Regions from separate parts of the Anaerostipes sp. PC18 genome, predicted to be linked through region 2. Evidence: predicted binding sites of a transcription regulator. Region 2 holds the regulator's gene; the other holds the start of a gene.
What was found. The regulator Rex, encoded in region 2, represses fermentation and respiration genes when NADH is low (regulators of the CRP and FNR family bind a similar motif). The targets are predictions, from matches to a motif close to ATTGTTAANTANTTAACAAT.
Positions count from the first base shown of each region.

Region 1: a site for Rex is predicted at 7,313-7,332, ahead of P8F77_RS01110 (glycerol dehydrogenase). Genes of this name have one in related genera too.

Region 1 covers NZ_CP121164.1:211,063-219,585, reverse strand. The annotation lists gene P8F77_RS01150 (FAD-dependent oxidoreductase) at 1-219, opposite strand, end outside; gene P8F77_RS01145 ((2Fe-2S)-binding protein) at 227-550, opposite strand; gene P8F77_RS01140 (tyramine oxidase subunit B) at 723-1,856, opposite strand; gene P8F77_RS01135 (APC family permease) at 2,023-3,393, opposite strand; gene P8F77_RS01130 (hypothetical protein) at 3,543-4,136, opposite strand; gene P8F77_RS01125 (TspO/MBR family protein) at 4,231-4,707, shown strand; gene yaaA (peroxide stress protein YaaA) at 4,704-5,453, opposite strand; gene P8F77_RS01115 (TIGR01906 family membrane protein) at 5,499-6,128, shown strand; gene P8F77_RS01110 (glycerol dehydrogenase) at 6,125-7,207, opposite strand; gene P8F77_RS01105 (phosphatidylinositol-specific phospholipase C/glycerophosphodiester phosphodiesterase family protein) at 7,435-8,481, shown strand.
Region 2 covers NZ_CP121164.1:1,972,713-1,981,235, forward strand. The annotation lists gene alr (alanine racemase) at 1-898, opposite strand, end outside; gene P8F77_RS10795 (NAD(P)H-hydrate dehydratase) at 882-2,363, opposite strand; gene acpS (holo-ACP synthase) at 2,360-2,722, opposite strand; gene P8F77_RS10805 (redox-sensing transcriptional repressor Rex) at 2,739-3,398, opposite strand; gene abc-f (ribosomal protection-like ABC-F family protein) at 3,551-5,461, shown strand; gene P8F77_RS10815 (glycosyltransferase family 2 protein) at 5,529-6,545, shown strand; gene P8F77_RS10820 (MerR family transcriptional regulator) at 6,727-7,470, shown strand; gene P8F77_RS10825 (ABC transporter ATP-binding protein) at 7,542-8,258, shown strand; gene P8F77_RS10830 (ABC transporter permease) at 8,263-8,523, shown strand, end outside.

The DNA of each region.
Region 1 (8,523 bases), 1.7 Mb from region 2:
CTCTGCCTCTTTTAACAGATCTTCTCCAATCTTAAATCCGCGGATCTTTGCTTTGTGTTCTTTGGAACCGAAAAATTTATGTATCTGCTTAAACAGCTGTCCGCCCGGTTTTGCATTTTCGTCAAAGACAATGACATTCATCCCTTTTTTTGCCGCTTCTATGGCCGCAGACAGGCCGGACGGCCCTGCTCCTACGACGATCAAATCATACCGTTTCATATCGTTATCATCCCTTCATCTTAGTTTTTTCTGCGCTGATTCCATACTGAGTCTGAACCCTCATCCCTTCTTTCAAAGGTGTCACACAAGTTCTCACATTGGGCCTGCCGTCCACCACCATGACACAGTCCGTGCAGCGCCCGATGGCACAAAAAATACCCCTGGGCTTTCCGTATTTTTTCGTATGCCGGTGTACCATCACCCCGGCAGCTTTCAAAGCCGCAGCAATTGGCTCACCCTCAAAACCCGTCACAGGTTTGCCATCATAAAAGAAAGAAACCTCCTTCCCTTTCTCCGTCCTGCCCAAAATCGGATGCTCTTCAATTCTCATAGCCAAAACCCTCCTGCCATATCTTTTCTTAATTTATCCGCAGCGAAAAATGCCTTCTCTTTCCACAACTATCATTCAGTATTTTTCAACCAAAAGGTGCCATCCTGCGATAGTTTTTTATCACTATTGGAGGAGCACATTTCAAAAGCGCGACGGAAAGAGTGATAAAAAACTACGCCATTCTTGGGGAATCCCACAAGTTCAATTTCGTCCCAATTCCCTGATCCAGTGCTTTTCGATACAATTCTGTTCCCCATGCCACATCTTCCACCGGCATTCCTCCGATAGAGAACAGAATGATCTCGTCATCGTTTTTCCGTCCGGGTACTTTTCCGTTGATGATATCTCCGATGTCTTCGATTTTCTTCCTCGGCATGATTCCATCGTGATACATATCTACAAATTTTGTTCCTATAATTGGTACGGTCTCAAAAGAAGGATGAGGATATTCTTCGGTCCACGCCTCATATAACCCAAAGTTGTCTACCACTGTCTTTGCCCTGTTCAAGAGAAAATCGTCTTCAAAGTTTGCACATGCAGGAAGACTGAAAAATGCTCCCGGCTTGATCCATTCCTCTTTGACCATAGGGTAATTTTCTGATCCTTCCGGGCATGAGGTAGCCATGCTGATAACGTCCGAATCCCGGACCAGATCTTCCAATGTATCTGTCAACTCAATTGTCTTAAACTGAGGAAATTTCACTTTCACATATTCAATGAAGCTCTCAATAGAACCCCGGCTTCTGCCTTTGATCTTAATGGTATCAAGTTCCAGACAAGTGCAGACAAACGCTTCCAGAGCCGTTTTGTTCATGACACCGGGTCCATAGATCCCAAGCACTTTGGAATCCCTTCTCGCCAAATGCTTTGCACCGACTCCCGGCACTGCCCCTGTACGGTAAGCACTCAGTAAGTTTGCAGACATTAAGGATCTTGGAGCTCCTGTCTCTTTGTCATTCAACATAAGCATCAGAATGGATCTCGGAAGTCCTTTGTCTTTGTTTTCCACATTGGAACCATACCACTTCATCCCAGCCATGTCATATTCTCCGCCCAGGTAGGCGGGCATCGCCATAAATCTGCGGTCCGGCCCATTCACCGGCATATTCGGAAAAGGTGATATATCCGGAAAAGAAACCATGCACCCATGAGAATTTCCATTAGAACCTCCCATAGCATAATCCCCTCTGCTCAAAAGCCGGAACATCTCTTCCATACTCTCCACACAGCCCTTCATATCCGTAACCCCGAGCTTCACCATTTCCTCTTCGTTTAAATATAAAAAATCAACCCTTGAATTACTCATTATTGAAACCTCCTGTATCAGATAATAAATATTTTATTTTTGTGCTCATTTTAGTCTTTCAATGCCTTCTCTTTTCTGCATAATTGGAGTGAGACATTTTACGATAGTTTTTTATCACTATTGGAGGAACGCATTTCAAAGCGTGACGGAAATAGTGATGAAAAACTCATGCCAAAGTATTCACCGTTTGCATTTCCGGACATTCGACCGTACCCATTTTCTTTATTCCCTTTACCCAGATCACTGAGAATGCGATCAGTGCCAGCAGCAGAGTCGCGAATATTTTATAAATCAGGATTCTGGCATCACCCTCGGCAATGTTAAAGATCATATAAATGTCACCGATAATGCAGATCACCTGAGGGATACCGAGAAGAACCAGCTTCTTGTTTCTGCCCTCGGCATCCGGATACCTTCTTCTCAGCGCAAGGACTGTGATATTAACCATAATATAAGAAGTCAGCCAGAAGCAGGACGCCGCAAGGATTATATTTGTAAGCCCTGAAGACTGGGTAAATCCGGTAACGATCAATGCCGTGATTCCTCCGCTCAGCAGGCCGATTCCTGCTGCCGGAACCCCATACTTGTTTTTCTGTTGAAAGGCCTTCGGAAACAGCTGATTTTCTGCCATACCGCTTAAAATATTCGGGATGCCTCCGAGGACGGTATTGACTGTACTGATTCCCGCCAGCAGTGTCACGATGCCCATCCAGTAAACTCCGGCCTGGCCCATGCACCGTTCTGCAAACAGCATATGGGGCATTGGATTCGACGCCAGTTCCTGCAGTGTGACATACTGTGTCATCCCCACACCGAGCAGCGCCTGCACTCCGAACAGGACGACGATGCCAATGATCATAGCCAAAAGTACGTCTCTTTTGGGATTCTTAAGATCCTTTGACACCGGGATTACGAATTCAATTCCGATAAACAGCCAGAATGCCAATGCTGATAAAGAAACGATTCCTCCAATCCCGGTAACCTGCGGCTTCGTCTGCTGAGCAGCCGTCACTATCTCGCCGGTGCCCAGATGGAAAAAACTTATGATTCCCATGAGCAGAAAAGATGCCAGCAGAAGGAATACGACAATGTTCTGGATTCGGGCGAAAAAATCAACCCCTTTATAGTTTACATAGGATAAAACCCCCAATATGATCACACTGATCAACGGTGCCGGAACCTGAGGCAGAAAGATCTGATTCAGTACCGTTCCGCACATGGCGATTTCCACGGAACCGGATAGAATATCAACAATCACATAGGCGGACAAGGTCGATACCATGGAAGCCACTGGCCCCAGTCCCACCAGGGTATACTGTCCCAGGCCTCCTTCCGCTTTCGGCATCATGGAATGCAGTTCTTGAAAGCTTAACGCCAAAAACCCATTCAGTATCAATACGACAAACAGTGGGATAATAAAGCTTTTACCTGCAAGGCCCATACCCTGCCCAAGGGAAAGCAGGCAGCTGGTGGCCACAATCAGCCCTACACAGACAGATACCGCACTTCCGAGTCCCAACTTCTTCGTATTCTCCATACATATCACTCCTTTTCATAAAAGAAAGGCGTCCGCCGGATATATCCGGTGAACGCCTTTGTTCCCATCTCTTAATTTACTTGGTTTCTTGCTGATGGGTTACAGCTTACTCTCTTTCTTTTCATATGAATTGTAAAAATCGGAACCCTTTAATTATTTTCTTCAAAACGGACCAATCCGATATAGTATCTCGCCGAGTCATCCAGCAATACTTTCACAGGGATTTCTTCCCTTTCCCCACAGTTGGACCAGATCAGGATTTCCCGTTCCTCATCATATCCTGTGATAGTCACCCAGTGCCAGTTGTCTTCTCTGAATTCTTTCCTGGAATGACGCCAGATCAGCAGTGCTGTGGGGTGCCCGTGATATAACCCTTCCTTAATAAAATCGAGACAGTCCTGCCTATTCCTGGGCAGAAACATGCTCCTTGCCTTTAATTTTTTTCCCCTGTCGGATGCAAAGCTTAAAAAATCTTTTTTAAACTTTCCGATCAGCGGATAGCCCATGAAGCCGGGCGTCATATACTGATACATGCCTTCCATAAGTTCTAAATATGATTCATGGGGTATCGACTCTGAATTTTCTACTTCTTCCGAAAATAAACCTTCACAGACGGCGATATTCGTGCCGGTGACGCTTCCGCATCCCGCACGGCGCTGGAAAGTGCCTGGAAACCATTCCTGGTTGCCGCCGTAAGCCAGATATTTTCCGTCTCTATATATTTTAGGACACTTTAATTCCATCTCACATCACTCCTTTTCTCATTATAATATCTTTTTTTGTCAAGATATACAACCCTTGCTGCATAGACTATGTAAAAAGCCCCAGGTGTGTGTTATGAAACAATTATCAACGAAGCAGCTTTTAAAACTCTGCATCATTTTTCCCATTTTGGTCAGTCTGCTCTCCAGACTCCTGACACCCCGGATGGATGAGATTTTCCGTCAGCTGAATAAGCCTCCATTCGTTCCTGCCCCGTGGATCTTTTCCGTCGTATGGCTGATCCTCGATATTTTACTAGGACTGAGCCTTTACACCCTGCTGACCTCGGACATCACAGAGCAGGAGAAAAAACAGGGAATCAAGCTTTTTCTCGCCGTGTCCTTCTTTTTGTTCTTCTGGCCCATCATTTTCTTTGAATACGGACTGGTCTTTTTCTCCTTTGTCTGGATTCTGGCTCTGAATCTGCTCAATGCACTAATGTTCTATGTATTCCGAAAGTACAGCAAAAAATCTGCTTTTCTTCTGATCCCGTACATTGTCTGGTGCCTGTTTGCGGCGCTTTTAAACCTTGGATTCCTGATCGTCAACTAAAGCTTAGTCTCCCGCCGGATAAATACATACTTGGCTTCAGAAGACAGGGAAGGTTCATACTCGTATCCGTCCCAGTCAAACTCTTTGATATCCTCCGGCCGGTCAATCCTGTTCTTTACAATATGACGGACCATCTGCCCTCTGGCCATCTTGGCCCATGCCACGATGGTCCGGAGTTTTCCGCCTCTCATGGTGAGAAACTCCACGTCCACAAAACGATCCGGCCCATCCAGATATTTTTTCACAGTTTTGGCATACTCTTCAGAAGCCAGATTAAGGATCAGATCCTGTTCTTTATAAAGCTCCTTATATATCGCATCTCCCCAAAACCGGTACAGACCCTGTCCCGCTGTTTCTACTTTGCATCCCATCTCCAGACGGTACGGATGAATCGCATCTAAAGGCTTCAGCACTCCATACATTCCGCTTAAGATTCTCACATGCTTCTGGGCATATTTCATATCCCACCCGGTAAAATCTCCTGCGCCCACGTTCTGAAATACCAGGCCGTCATAAGTCATGAGGGCCGCACTTCCGTCCCCATTTTCAAAATTCTGTATATCTAAAAAAGCCTGAATTGCAATCTTTTCATTTACCTTCATCAAAGATTCAATCTCCCACGGCTTCAGTTTTTTCAATTCTTCATAAATCTGTCCTGTCTTTTCTGAAAATACAGGCTCTGTCAGCTTTCGCTGTTTTTCTTTCCTGACTTTCATGTTTTTTGCAGGTGAAATAATCGCTATCATGGTACTTCCTTGTGTTATAATGGGTTTCATGAAAGGCGGTGCATCATGAAACAATTTCTGCTTACAGTTTCTTTATCTATTTTCCTGATATCATTTTCGGTCGTATTTACACTGAATTTCCGGCCCCTTTACTATGCCGATATAAAGCTTCTTCATATCAGCCGGGAATCCGGGCTCTCTGAAAAACAGATCAGAGAAAACTATGACCGGCTCATTGATTATAATTCTGTATTGTATAAAAAAGACCTGAAGTTTCCCTCTCTTCCCATGTCTGAGGAAGGAAAGATTCACTTTCAGGATGTAAAGCGTATTTTCTCCGGCCTCCAATACGCCTGTATCATCTCATTTATCATAATCCCTGCAGGCCTTTTATGGAAGCGGGAAAAAAAGGATTTCCATTTCTTAAAAAAGGCATCCGTCTCTGCCGCCGTGCTTCCGCTCCTTTTGGGAGCTCTGGTCTGGGCGGCCGGATGGGACAAGGCCTTCGTGACTTTTCACGAGCTGGCCTTCTCCAATGATTACTGGATCTTCGATGAGGCTTTCGACCCTGTCATCACCATCCTGCCGGATGCCTTCTTTCTTCACTGCGCCCTGCTGATGGCCGCAGTCCTTATTCTGTTATGTGCCGTGTGCTTCCTCGCAGGAAGACATCTGTGCCAAAGGCAGGAAGCTTAATAATATCTTCCCAGCGCGTCCGCCGCAATGATGGCCGCATATACATCCTCCGGTGTCACTTCAAACGGCATGTTGCCGAGAGTGTCATCCGGAGAGCATGCGAGACGCGCTACTTCCATGATCTGTTCTTCTTTTACTTCCTTGATTCCCAAGTCTGCAAGGGTAGTCGGGAGTTCTGCTTCCTGACAGAATCCGAGGACTTCCTGAATCTCATCCTGATCCGCCCCTTCCAGAACCAGCTGTACCAGCGTTCCGAAGGCTACTTTTTCTCCATGGTATAATTCATGGGTTTCCGGAATTGCAGTTAAGCCGTTATGGATCGCATGTGCCCCTGCCAGACCGCCGCTCTCAAATCCGATTCCGGAAAGATAGGTATTTGCCTCTATGATATGTTCTACTGCCTTCGTGCAGATATTTTCACGGACAGCAAGTTTCGCATCAATCCCCTCATCAATCAAAGTTTCATAGCAAAGTTCAGCCAGTGCCATGGCCGCGCGTGTGATCTTTCCTCCCACACAGTTGGATGCGTCAGACTGTTTGCAGGCTCTCGCTTCAAAATAGGTTGCCAGAGCATCTCCCATACCGGCTACTAAAAGGCGTTCCGGAGCTTTGCTGACAATGTCGGTGTCCACCAGCACCATGTTCGGGCTTGCCGGCAGAAACAGGTACTTTTCAAAGACACCGTCATCCGTATAGATCACAGACAGTGCACTGCAAGGCGCATCGGTAGACGCAATGGTCGGCACAATGATGACTGGCTTTTTCATGTAATAAGCCACTGCCTTTGCGGTATCATGGATCTTTCCTCCGCCGATTCCGACGATGACTTCGCTTCCGGCCTTTTCACAAATGTCCATGACACGGTTGATCTCTGTCATACAGCACTCGCCGTTAAAAGCTTCATATGTAATCTTGGCATCTTTTTGCCCTTTTGCTATGGAAGGCTCCACTCTTTTTCTTCCGGACGGACTTGTCAGAACAAAAAGGTTGGTTCCATAGTTTTCCGCATATGTACAAAGGTTTTCCATCTCACCTTTTCCCTGGATATAACGGCTTGGACTTGCGATAATACTTGCCATAGTGATTTCCTCCTTAAATCCTTTGATTCTTCTGAATCATTTGAAAGGTTAACTAGCATCGATACATTTACTATACCATGAAGCTCTGCCGGAAATCCACCTCTGAATGTTAAAACTTTGTCACGCATACTGCTGATATACTTTTGATTTTTTGGTCTTCCTATGGTATAATACTTTTAACATAATTGTTACAATTATATTACATCTTTTTTACAAAGGAAGGTTTCATGCTGAACAAGAAAAAGATAAAAACAAAATCTGTCAAAAACGCCGTTAAAAAAGCAAAGCATCAACCGAGATATATCCGTGCAGTATTTGAACGAATCACACTGCGTCTGTCTTTTCTTTGCTTTCTTGGGATTATGATTTTTACTGGGTTTCATTTTTACCAGGATCGGCAGAAAAAAGTGAATGCCGCAAATGAAGCCAAACATCAGTCTGCTCAGAAAAAAGATTCCGGGCAGGAAAAGAAGAAACCACAGCAGTGGTATGAACACCGCGCGGTTGCCCATGCTCTTGGAGAGATCGATGGTAAGGAGTATACCAACTCTAAAGATGCGTTTTTAAATTCCTATCAAAATGGTTTCAGGGTTTTTGAAGCTGACCTGATGCAGACTGCGGATCATGTCATGGTCGCAAGGCATTATTGGGGAAAAGACTTGAGTGATCCGAAGAGCAAGGGAGGCAAACCTGTTTCCTATGCCAAGTTTAAAAATATTAAGCTGTACGGCAAATACACTCCTGTCTCACTAAAAGAACTCTTTGAACTGATGGACAAATATCCTGATACATATATTATGACGGACACCAAAGACAGTGATGCCGCAGCCGCAAAAAATGACTTCTCTGTCATTGTAAAGACAGCAAAAGAAATGAAGAAAGAATACCTTCTGGACCGGTTAATCGTACAGATTTACAATCAGCCAATGTATCATGCCATAAAACAGGTTCATCCGTTCCGTCACTTCCTTTATACCACTTATCAGCAGACAGATGTGGCATTCAGCAGGATGATCAGGTTCTGCACTGCCAACGGCATTGAAGCTGTCACTGTCCCTGTGAGCAGTGTCAATGATTACCGGATGAAGCTGCTAAATGATGCAGGCCTGTATTCTTTCACACATACTGTCAACAGTGTATATGAAGCCAAAGAATATATGAAACTCGGTGTCTATGGGGTTTATACAGATTTTCTGACAAATGCCGAGGTAGAAAAATGTTCTTTTTCTCTGAAGACAAAAGATTTCTTTGATAAAATTCAAAACGGCAAATAATCTTGCAAAAAGGACTGCCGCACTTTTTTCGTGCGCCAGTCC
Region 2 (8,523 bases):
CCCTTCCCCTGGAAGATAAGGCCCTCGGATAGCCGTCAGCGTAACCTACCGGTATCGTCGCGATCCTGGTCTTCCTGTCCGTAACGAACGTTGAGCCGTAACTGACCCCTTCTCCCGGTCCCACTTCCTTTACATGGATCACATGGCTGATCAGGGAAAGTGCCGGCTTTAAATCAATGGCCGACTTATCCACTTCTTCGGATGGGTACAGTCCATAGGTGATGATGCCGGAGCGCACCATATCCATGCGGCATTCACAAAGGTCCATGATGGCTGCGCTGTTGGAGACGTGCTTGACCGGGATCTTGATCCCTTTTTCTTCAATCTTTGAGACAAACTGATCAAACAGTTCCTTCTGGTGTCTGGCTGATGTCTTCTCCTCCTCGTCCGCACATGCAAAATGAGTAAAAATCCCCTGGATCTTAATATTCGGAAGCTTCCGGATACGCTGTACCTGCCCGACAGATTCTTCCGTGGGCTTAAAACCGATCCTGTTCATTCCGGTATCCACTTTGATATGTATCTTGGCTTCCTTCTTCATCGTAACCGCAAATTTAGAGATCGCCTCCGCCATCTCATAAGAAAATACCGTCTGTTCAATTTCGTGCTGGATCAAAGAAGCATACTGATATTCCGAAGTATATCCAAGAATTAAGATCGGTTTTGTGATCCCCTGTTTTCTCAGTGCGATCCCTTCCTCAATGATCGCCACCGCAAAACCGTCGACGCCGATCTTATTCAATGCCTTCGCCACCGGGACTGCCCCGTGTCCGTAGCCGTCGGCCTTGATCACCGGCATGATCTTTGTATCCGGCCCCACAATTTTCTTTATCTCGCTGATATTTTGGCAGATCGCATCCAGGTCGATGGCTGCATATACTCTATAATATTGATTCATTGCTGATTCCTCCTAAAACACTGCTGACCGCGTCGATGATGTCTGATGCCAGCATGCTGTCGTATCCCAAAATTTCTGCAGCATGGTCTCCTGCAAGCCCGTGGACATAGACGCCCAGAACCGCAGCTTCCAAACATCCCATGCCTCTCCCGAGGAGACTTGCGATCATGCCGCTTAACACGTCTCCGCTCCCCCCTGTGGCCATTCCGTTGTTGCCGCTGCTGTTATAATAAACGGGCCGGTCGGCTGACACTACGAGCGTCGCCGCATCCTTCAGCACAGCAGTGCCGCGGAATCTGTCCGAAAGCCTCTGCCCCGCATCCGTCAAACTTTCTTTCACCTGCTCTGCGGATATTTCAAGAAGCCTTGCAGCTTCCAGGAGATGCGGTGTGAGAACACACCCTGCCGGATAATCGATCTCCATTCCATAACGGCTGACCGTATTCAGGCCGTCGGCATCCAGCAAAAGAGGTTTCTTTCCACACTGTAAAACCTCTTCCAATAATTCTTTGGTCCGCTCTGAGACTCCCATTCCAGGTCCGAATAAGATACAGTCACACCATTCAAGGGCTTTTTTTACATTCTCATATGTTCCGAACAGTACTTCCGGAAGCATAGACTGCAGAATCGGACGGTTGGCTTCACAGGAAATCACCTTTACCAGTCCGCTGCCCATGCGCAGAGCACTCTTTGCCGAAAAAAAAGCAGCCCCTGACATCGTCTCATTTCCTGCTATGATCAGGACTTTTCCGTAGGTGCCCTTGTGAGAATCCGCAAAACGGCCCGGAAGCCTCTTTAGATCTTCCCTGTCGTATGTGAATCCCCCTGCATGCTTCTTTAAAACGGAATCAAAGAAACCTATCTTTTCTACATACAGCCGTCCCGCATATTCTCTTCCCGGATAGAGCAGATGTCCTGCCTTGGGCCCGCCGAACGTCACCGTAGCGTCTGCCCTGACGGCGCATCCAAGGACTTTCCCCGTATCCCCGCTGATGCCGGAGGGAATATCGACCGACATGACTCTGGCTCTGCTTTCATTGATCCTCTCCACAACGGTCCGATATATCCCCGCTATCTCCCTGGAAAGGCCTACGCCGAACATTCCTTCCAAAATCCAGTCATAGCCGTTATAATCTATTTCTTTTTTTTGCTCATACCCAAGACGGGTAAGGATATCATACTGCGTCTTTAAATCTCCGGATGCCTTGGACAGCTCCCCCACGACTGTGAAATCCACAGAATATCCTTCCTCCAGAAGGATTCTGGCCGCAGCCAGCGCATCTCCCCCGTTATTTCCGCATCCTGCCACAGAAAGTATCCTGTCACTTTTTCTGACCGTTTCCATGAGCCTTCGGGCAATTTTTTCGCTGGCCCGCTCCATCAGCACAAGACCCGGCATTCCGATCTGCTGTATGGTCTCTTTATCAACATCCTGCATTTCCTGATTTTTCAAAACATATTTCATAGACACTCTCCTATGACAAAAGCCTGTGCCAGCCCCCCTGTGTTCGTAACCGACACATGAAATTTCGTAATCTGCATATCCGATGCCAGCTTTTCGGCTCTGCCTGTCAGTTTCACATAAGGCGCTCCTTTTGAATCCCGGAACACTCCGATCTCATAGGGCTCCAATCCGAAGAAGCCGGTTCCAAATACTTTGGAAACGGCTTCTTTAACTGCAAAATTACCAGCAAGAGTCGTACTGTTTAAACCTGCGTATGCCAGTTCCTCTTCTGAAAAAATCCGGCTTAGGCGGTTCTTTCTCTCCACCATCTTCTGTACCCGCCCGATTTCTATCAGGTCAGTTCCTATACCGACAATCATGGCGTTCCTCCCGTCTTTACTCCGCGCCCTCGCCGTCTTCCCTGCTGTGAATATTGTAAGTCAGCGTCATGAGACTTTCTGCCAGATGGACATTCTCCACGGTCACACTGTCTGGCAGCGTGAGATCCACAGGAGCAAAGTTCCAAAATCCTTTGATGCCCCAGGACACAAGATCTTTGGCAATCTTCGGCGCCTGGTCCTGCGGAAGCGTGAGGGCTGCGATCTTGATCTCATGATTCTTTATAAACTCTTCCATATCGTCAATATCGTGCACTTCTACTCCGTGCACCGTGATGCCGATCAGCTTCGGATTTACATCGAACAGTGCGATCACCTGAAAACCAATGCTGTTATTGTTGAAATCCTGATAATTGGCCAATGCCTGCCCCAGATTTCCGGCACCGACAATGATCATCTGATTGCTCTTGTCAAGCCCCAGGATCTTGCCGATCTCCACGTAAAGGTTTTCTACATTGTAACCGTATCCCTGCTGCCCGAAACCTCCAAAGTTATTCAGGTCCTGTCGGATCTGGGATGCAGTTACTTTCATTCTCTCGCTCAGCTCTTTGGATGAGATCCTCGTAATATTTTTTGCTTTCAAAGCCCCCAAATAACGGTAATATCTAGGTAATCTCTTTATAACTGCCGGTGATATATTCTTATCCATTGATGACATTATTACCCTCCCACTTATTTTATTAACTACTCAAATTAAATAAATTATATAAGATTGTCTAATAACTGTCAAACTTTTCGGTGCGTTTTTTCAGAAATTATGTTATGCTTAAAAAGAATTTTTACAGCTTAGAAATTTTGAAGGAGTGCACTATGGTTTTATCTTGTCAGAATATACATAAAACATTTGTCGACCAGGAAGTCCTGAAAGGAATTTCCTTTCATATCAATGAGAAGGACCGGCTCGCCGTCATCGGCTTAAACGGCGCCGGAAAGTCCACCCTGCTCAAGATCATCATGGATCAGATGACACCCGACGAAGGGGAGATCCACAAAAAGAAGGACGCCGATATCGGCTATCTCGCACAGCATCAGGACCATACTTCTTCCCGCACCATTTATGAAGAGCTTTTGACCATAAAACAAGATGTGATCGAACTGGACAAAAAACTCCGCTCTCTGGAGCATATGATGAAGCATTTAAGCGGCGCAGAGCTCGAAGAAAAGATGGAGGAATACACCAGGACCACTCATTTATTTGAACAGAAAAACGGTTTTGCCTATGAAAGTGAGATCGCAGGAATCTTAAAAGGACTCGGGTTTAAAGAGGAAGACTTTCAAAAAATGATTGAGACACTGTCCGGAGGACAAAAGACAAGGGTAGCTCTCGGAAAACTTCTGCTGATGAAGCCCGAGATTCTTCTCCTGGATGAGCCTACCAATCATCTGGATGTTGAGTCAATCCAATGGCTGGAAAACTATTTAAGCCACTATGAGGGCGCTGTCATCCTGGTCTCCCATGACCGGTATTTCCTGGACAAGATCGTCAACAAGGTGATGGAGATCGAGGCGGGGCATGCGATGCTCTTTGACGGCAACTACACTTCTTTTATTAAGAAAAGGGATCAGGTAAAGGCGATCCGCTTAAAGGAGTACGAAAACCAGCAGCAGGAGATCCGGCACCAGAAGGCGGTCATCGAAAAACTAAAGCAGTTTAACCGGGAAAAATCCATCCGCCGGGCCGAGAGCCGTGAAAAGATGCTGAACAAAATTGATGTCATCGAAAAGCCTGTGGAGATCGACGGGAAAATGCGCTTTGCTATCGAACCGTCGGTTGTCAGCGGAAACGATGTCTTAACGGTGGAACATCTGGAAAAAAGTTTCGGGCCGCATACGCTGTTTTCCGATATAAATTTTGAAATATTCCGCGGCGAGCGCGTGGCATTGATCGGCGCCAATGGAACCGGAAAGACTACGATGTTGAAAATCATCTGCAAACAAATGCCTAAAAACAAAGGACTGATCAGGCTCGGTTCCCAAGTATCCATCGGATATTACGACCAGGCACAGGACAACCTGCATCCGGATAAGACAATCTTCGAGGAGATATCTGATTCCTTTCCGGAACTGACCAACACAAAAATCAGAAATACACTGGCCGCTTTCCTTTTTAAGGGAGAAGATGTATTTAAACTTGTTTCTTCCTTAAGCGGTGGGGAAAAGGGGCGGGTATCTCTTGCGAAACTTATGTTATCCCATGCCAATTTCCTGATTCTTGACGAGCCTACCAACCACTTGGACATTCACTCCAAGGAAATCCTGGAATCCGCCCTGACCCAATACACAGGCACGGTTCTTTACGTATCCCATGACCGGTATTTCATAAACAAAACGGCTACAAGAATTCTTGAACTCTCTCCGAAAGACGGTCTTCACTCTTATCCGGGTGACTACCAGCACTATCTTTTAGAAAAGGAAAAGGAAGGCACGAAAGAGGTACAGGATGCTGAAACTGAGTCTGTATCCGATACGAAGCTGATCTGGCAGAAGCAAAAGGAGAAAGACGCAAAACGGCGGAAAAGAGAAAACCGCCTGAAAAAAATAGAACAGGAAATCGAGGAACTGGAGGCGGAAAACACAAAACTTGACGAAGAAATGTGCCTGCCGGAGAACGCAGTCAATACAAAGAAACTGCTGGAACTCTCCACTGCCAAAGCCCGGAATGAGGAACATCTGGAAACCCTTTATGAAGAATGGGAGACCTTGTCAGAAGAAACCGAGTGAAAATGCCATGGTATTTTTACAAATATTTGTTATAATAGACTAAGTACCATTTTTAGGAGGTAACAAGATGAAATTAATATCGTTTGCTGTGCCATGCTATAATTCCCAGGAATATATGAGACACTGCATAGATACATTGTTGACCGGAGGTGACAAAGTTGAGATCCTCATCATCGACGATGGTTCCACGGACAATACCGGCATGATCGCCGATGAATATGAAAACAAATATCCCGGTATCTGCCGGGCGATCCATCAAAAGAACAAAGGCCACGGCGGTGCGGTAAACACTGGTATCGCTCATGCCAAAGGGATTTATTTTAAGGTCGTGGACAGTGATGACTGGGTCAGCGAACATGCTTATGAAGAAATCTTCAATCAATTAGAGACATTTTACCGTCAGGGAACCATCATAGACATGTTTATGTCCAACTATGTCTATGAGAAACAGGGTGTAAAGAGAAAAACCGTGATTCATTACCGCCATACGATCCCGGTTGAACAGATTTTTACATGGGACGATGTAAAGCGTTTTCCTCTGAGCCAGTACATTCTCATGCACTCCGTCATTTACCGTACTTCTCTTCTCCATGAGTGCCGCCTGTGCCTGCCGGAACATACTTTTTATGTAGACAACCTTTACGTTTTCAAACCGCTTCCATATGTGAAGACCATTTACTATCTGGATGTAAATTTTTACCGCTACTTCATCGGAAGGGACGACCAGTCTGTCAACGAAGCCAATATGATCAAACGGATCGACCAGCAGTTTTTTGTCACCAAAGCCATGATCGATTATATGAGCAGCTTTGAACTGGTGAACAAGCCGTTATACCGCTACATGAAACACTATCTGAGTATCATCATGACTGTGTCATCTGTCATTGCCATCAAATCCGGCATACCGGAGCATCTTCAGATGAAAAAAGAACTCTGGAAGTACCTGAAATCAAAAAATACAAAACTGTACCGCCAGATCCGGGGCTCTCTTGTTGGAAATGCAGTCAATCTCCCGGGCTATGGAGGCCGGAAAGTTGTCATCGCAGCTTACAAAGCAGCCCGGAAGTTCATTGGATTTAATTAAACGGACATGTCTGCCGGCGCAGACATCCCCAATCAGATCAGATAAAAATGACATTGGAAACAATAAAACCAATGTCATTTTTTATTCCATAAGAAAATTATAATGTGAAATCCAAAACCCTCCACTATATCACCATACTTCTGATCTGTGTTATTCTAAAGCTATGAATGGAGGTTTTTTCATGAAAACTTATAAAACATCTGAGGTTGCAAAACTCATAGGAATTCATCCCAATACCGTCCGGCTGTACGAAAAAGCGGGACTGATCCCAAAACCGGAGCGGCAGAACAATGGATACCGCATTTTTACCGATCTCCATATCGAACAGTTCCGACTGGCCCGTCTGGCTTTTCAAATGGAGGTACTGCAAAACGGGCTGAGGAAAAAGGCTGTCCAGATCGTAAAAACAGCGGCATCCTGTGATTTTTCCAAGGCTCTGGTACTGGCAGAAGAATACCTGGCACAGATCAGAAAGGAACACGCCAATGCCGAAGAGGCAGTTGAAATTGTAACAGAGATTTTAGCCGGAGAATCACAGGAACATACTCATCCCATGAAACGCAGGGAAGTATCCCGGTATCTCGGCATTTCTATGGATGCTCTGAGAAATTGGGAAATGAACGGCCTTTTGACTGTAAAACGCAGGCAAAATGGCTATCGCATATATACGAGTCAGGATATACAGAGGCTCAAAATCATTCGCTCCCTGCGGTGTGCAAATTATTCTTTGGAGTCTATTCTGCGTCTGCTCGGCCACCTGTCAAAAAATCCCGGGATTGATATCAAAGAAGTTTTGGATACTCCCAATAAGGATGACGAAATTATTGCTGTGTGCGACAAACTGGTTACTTCTCTACGGACTGCCGAGAATAATGCCCTGGAAATGATATGCAAACTGAAAAGAATGAAAAAACAATTTTCTTAAACCCTCCACTTTACCACCAATGTTTCCGTTGGTGGTATTCTTTTTTTATACAAAAAAAGGAGGTATCCTTCATGAATGAAGTGATAAAATCAGAAAAATTATGTAAAACCTATAACAAAACGCCTGCGGCAGACAATATCAGTTTATCCGTAAAGCGCGGAACGGTTTTCGGCCTGATCGGGGCCAATGGTGCAGGCAAGAGCACAACGATTGAATGCATTTTAGGTACAAAGACGGCAGACAGCGGAGAAATATCCATTCTGGGAATGAATCCGCAGACATCCAGAAAGCAGCTGTTTCAAAAGGTAGGAGTCCAATTTCAGGAGGCAACTTATCAGGATAATATCACCGTTTCGGAACTTTGTGAAGTTACCGCTGCCCTCTATCAGGAATCCGCAGATCCAGAAAAATTACTGCAAAAGTTTGGAATTGCCGGCAAAGCAAAAAGCCAGATCAAAGATTTATCCGGCGGCGAAAGGCAGAGACTTTTTGTTATACTTGCACTCATACCCAATCCTGAAGTTGTCTTCTTGGACGAGCTGACGACCGGGCTGGACGCTAGGGCCAGACGACAAGTGTGGAATATACTCTCCTCACTCAAGGAAAATGGACTGACGATTTTCCTGACGTCCCATTTTATGGATGAGATCGAGAACCTGTGTGACTGTATCTGTATTTTAAAAAAAGGAAAAATCATATTTTACGGTACGGTGGCGGAGGCAGTTGAATCGAGTCCTTTTGATCATTTTGAAGACGCTTATCTTTGGTATACAGACGAGGAGGAATGAATCCATGAAAACTTTTAAGACAATGCTGAAAACAGAATTAAAATTATCTCTGAGAGGAATGGATATGTTTATATTTGCGATCTGTGTGCCTCTTGTGGTACTGGCAGTTATAGGAATTATTTATGGAGACAGGCCCGCATTCGGCGGTGCCGGATACTCTTTCCTGGAACAGTCGTTCGGAGCCGTCACCACCATATCCATCTGTGCGGGAGGTGTGATGGGACTGCCGCTGGTCGTCTCTGATTATCGGAGCAAGGGTATATTA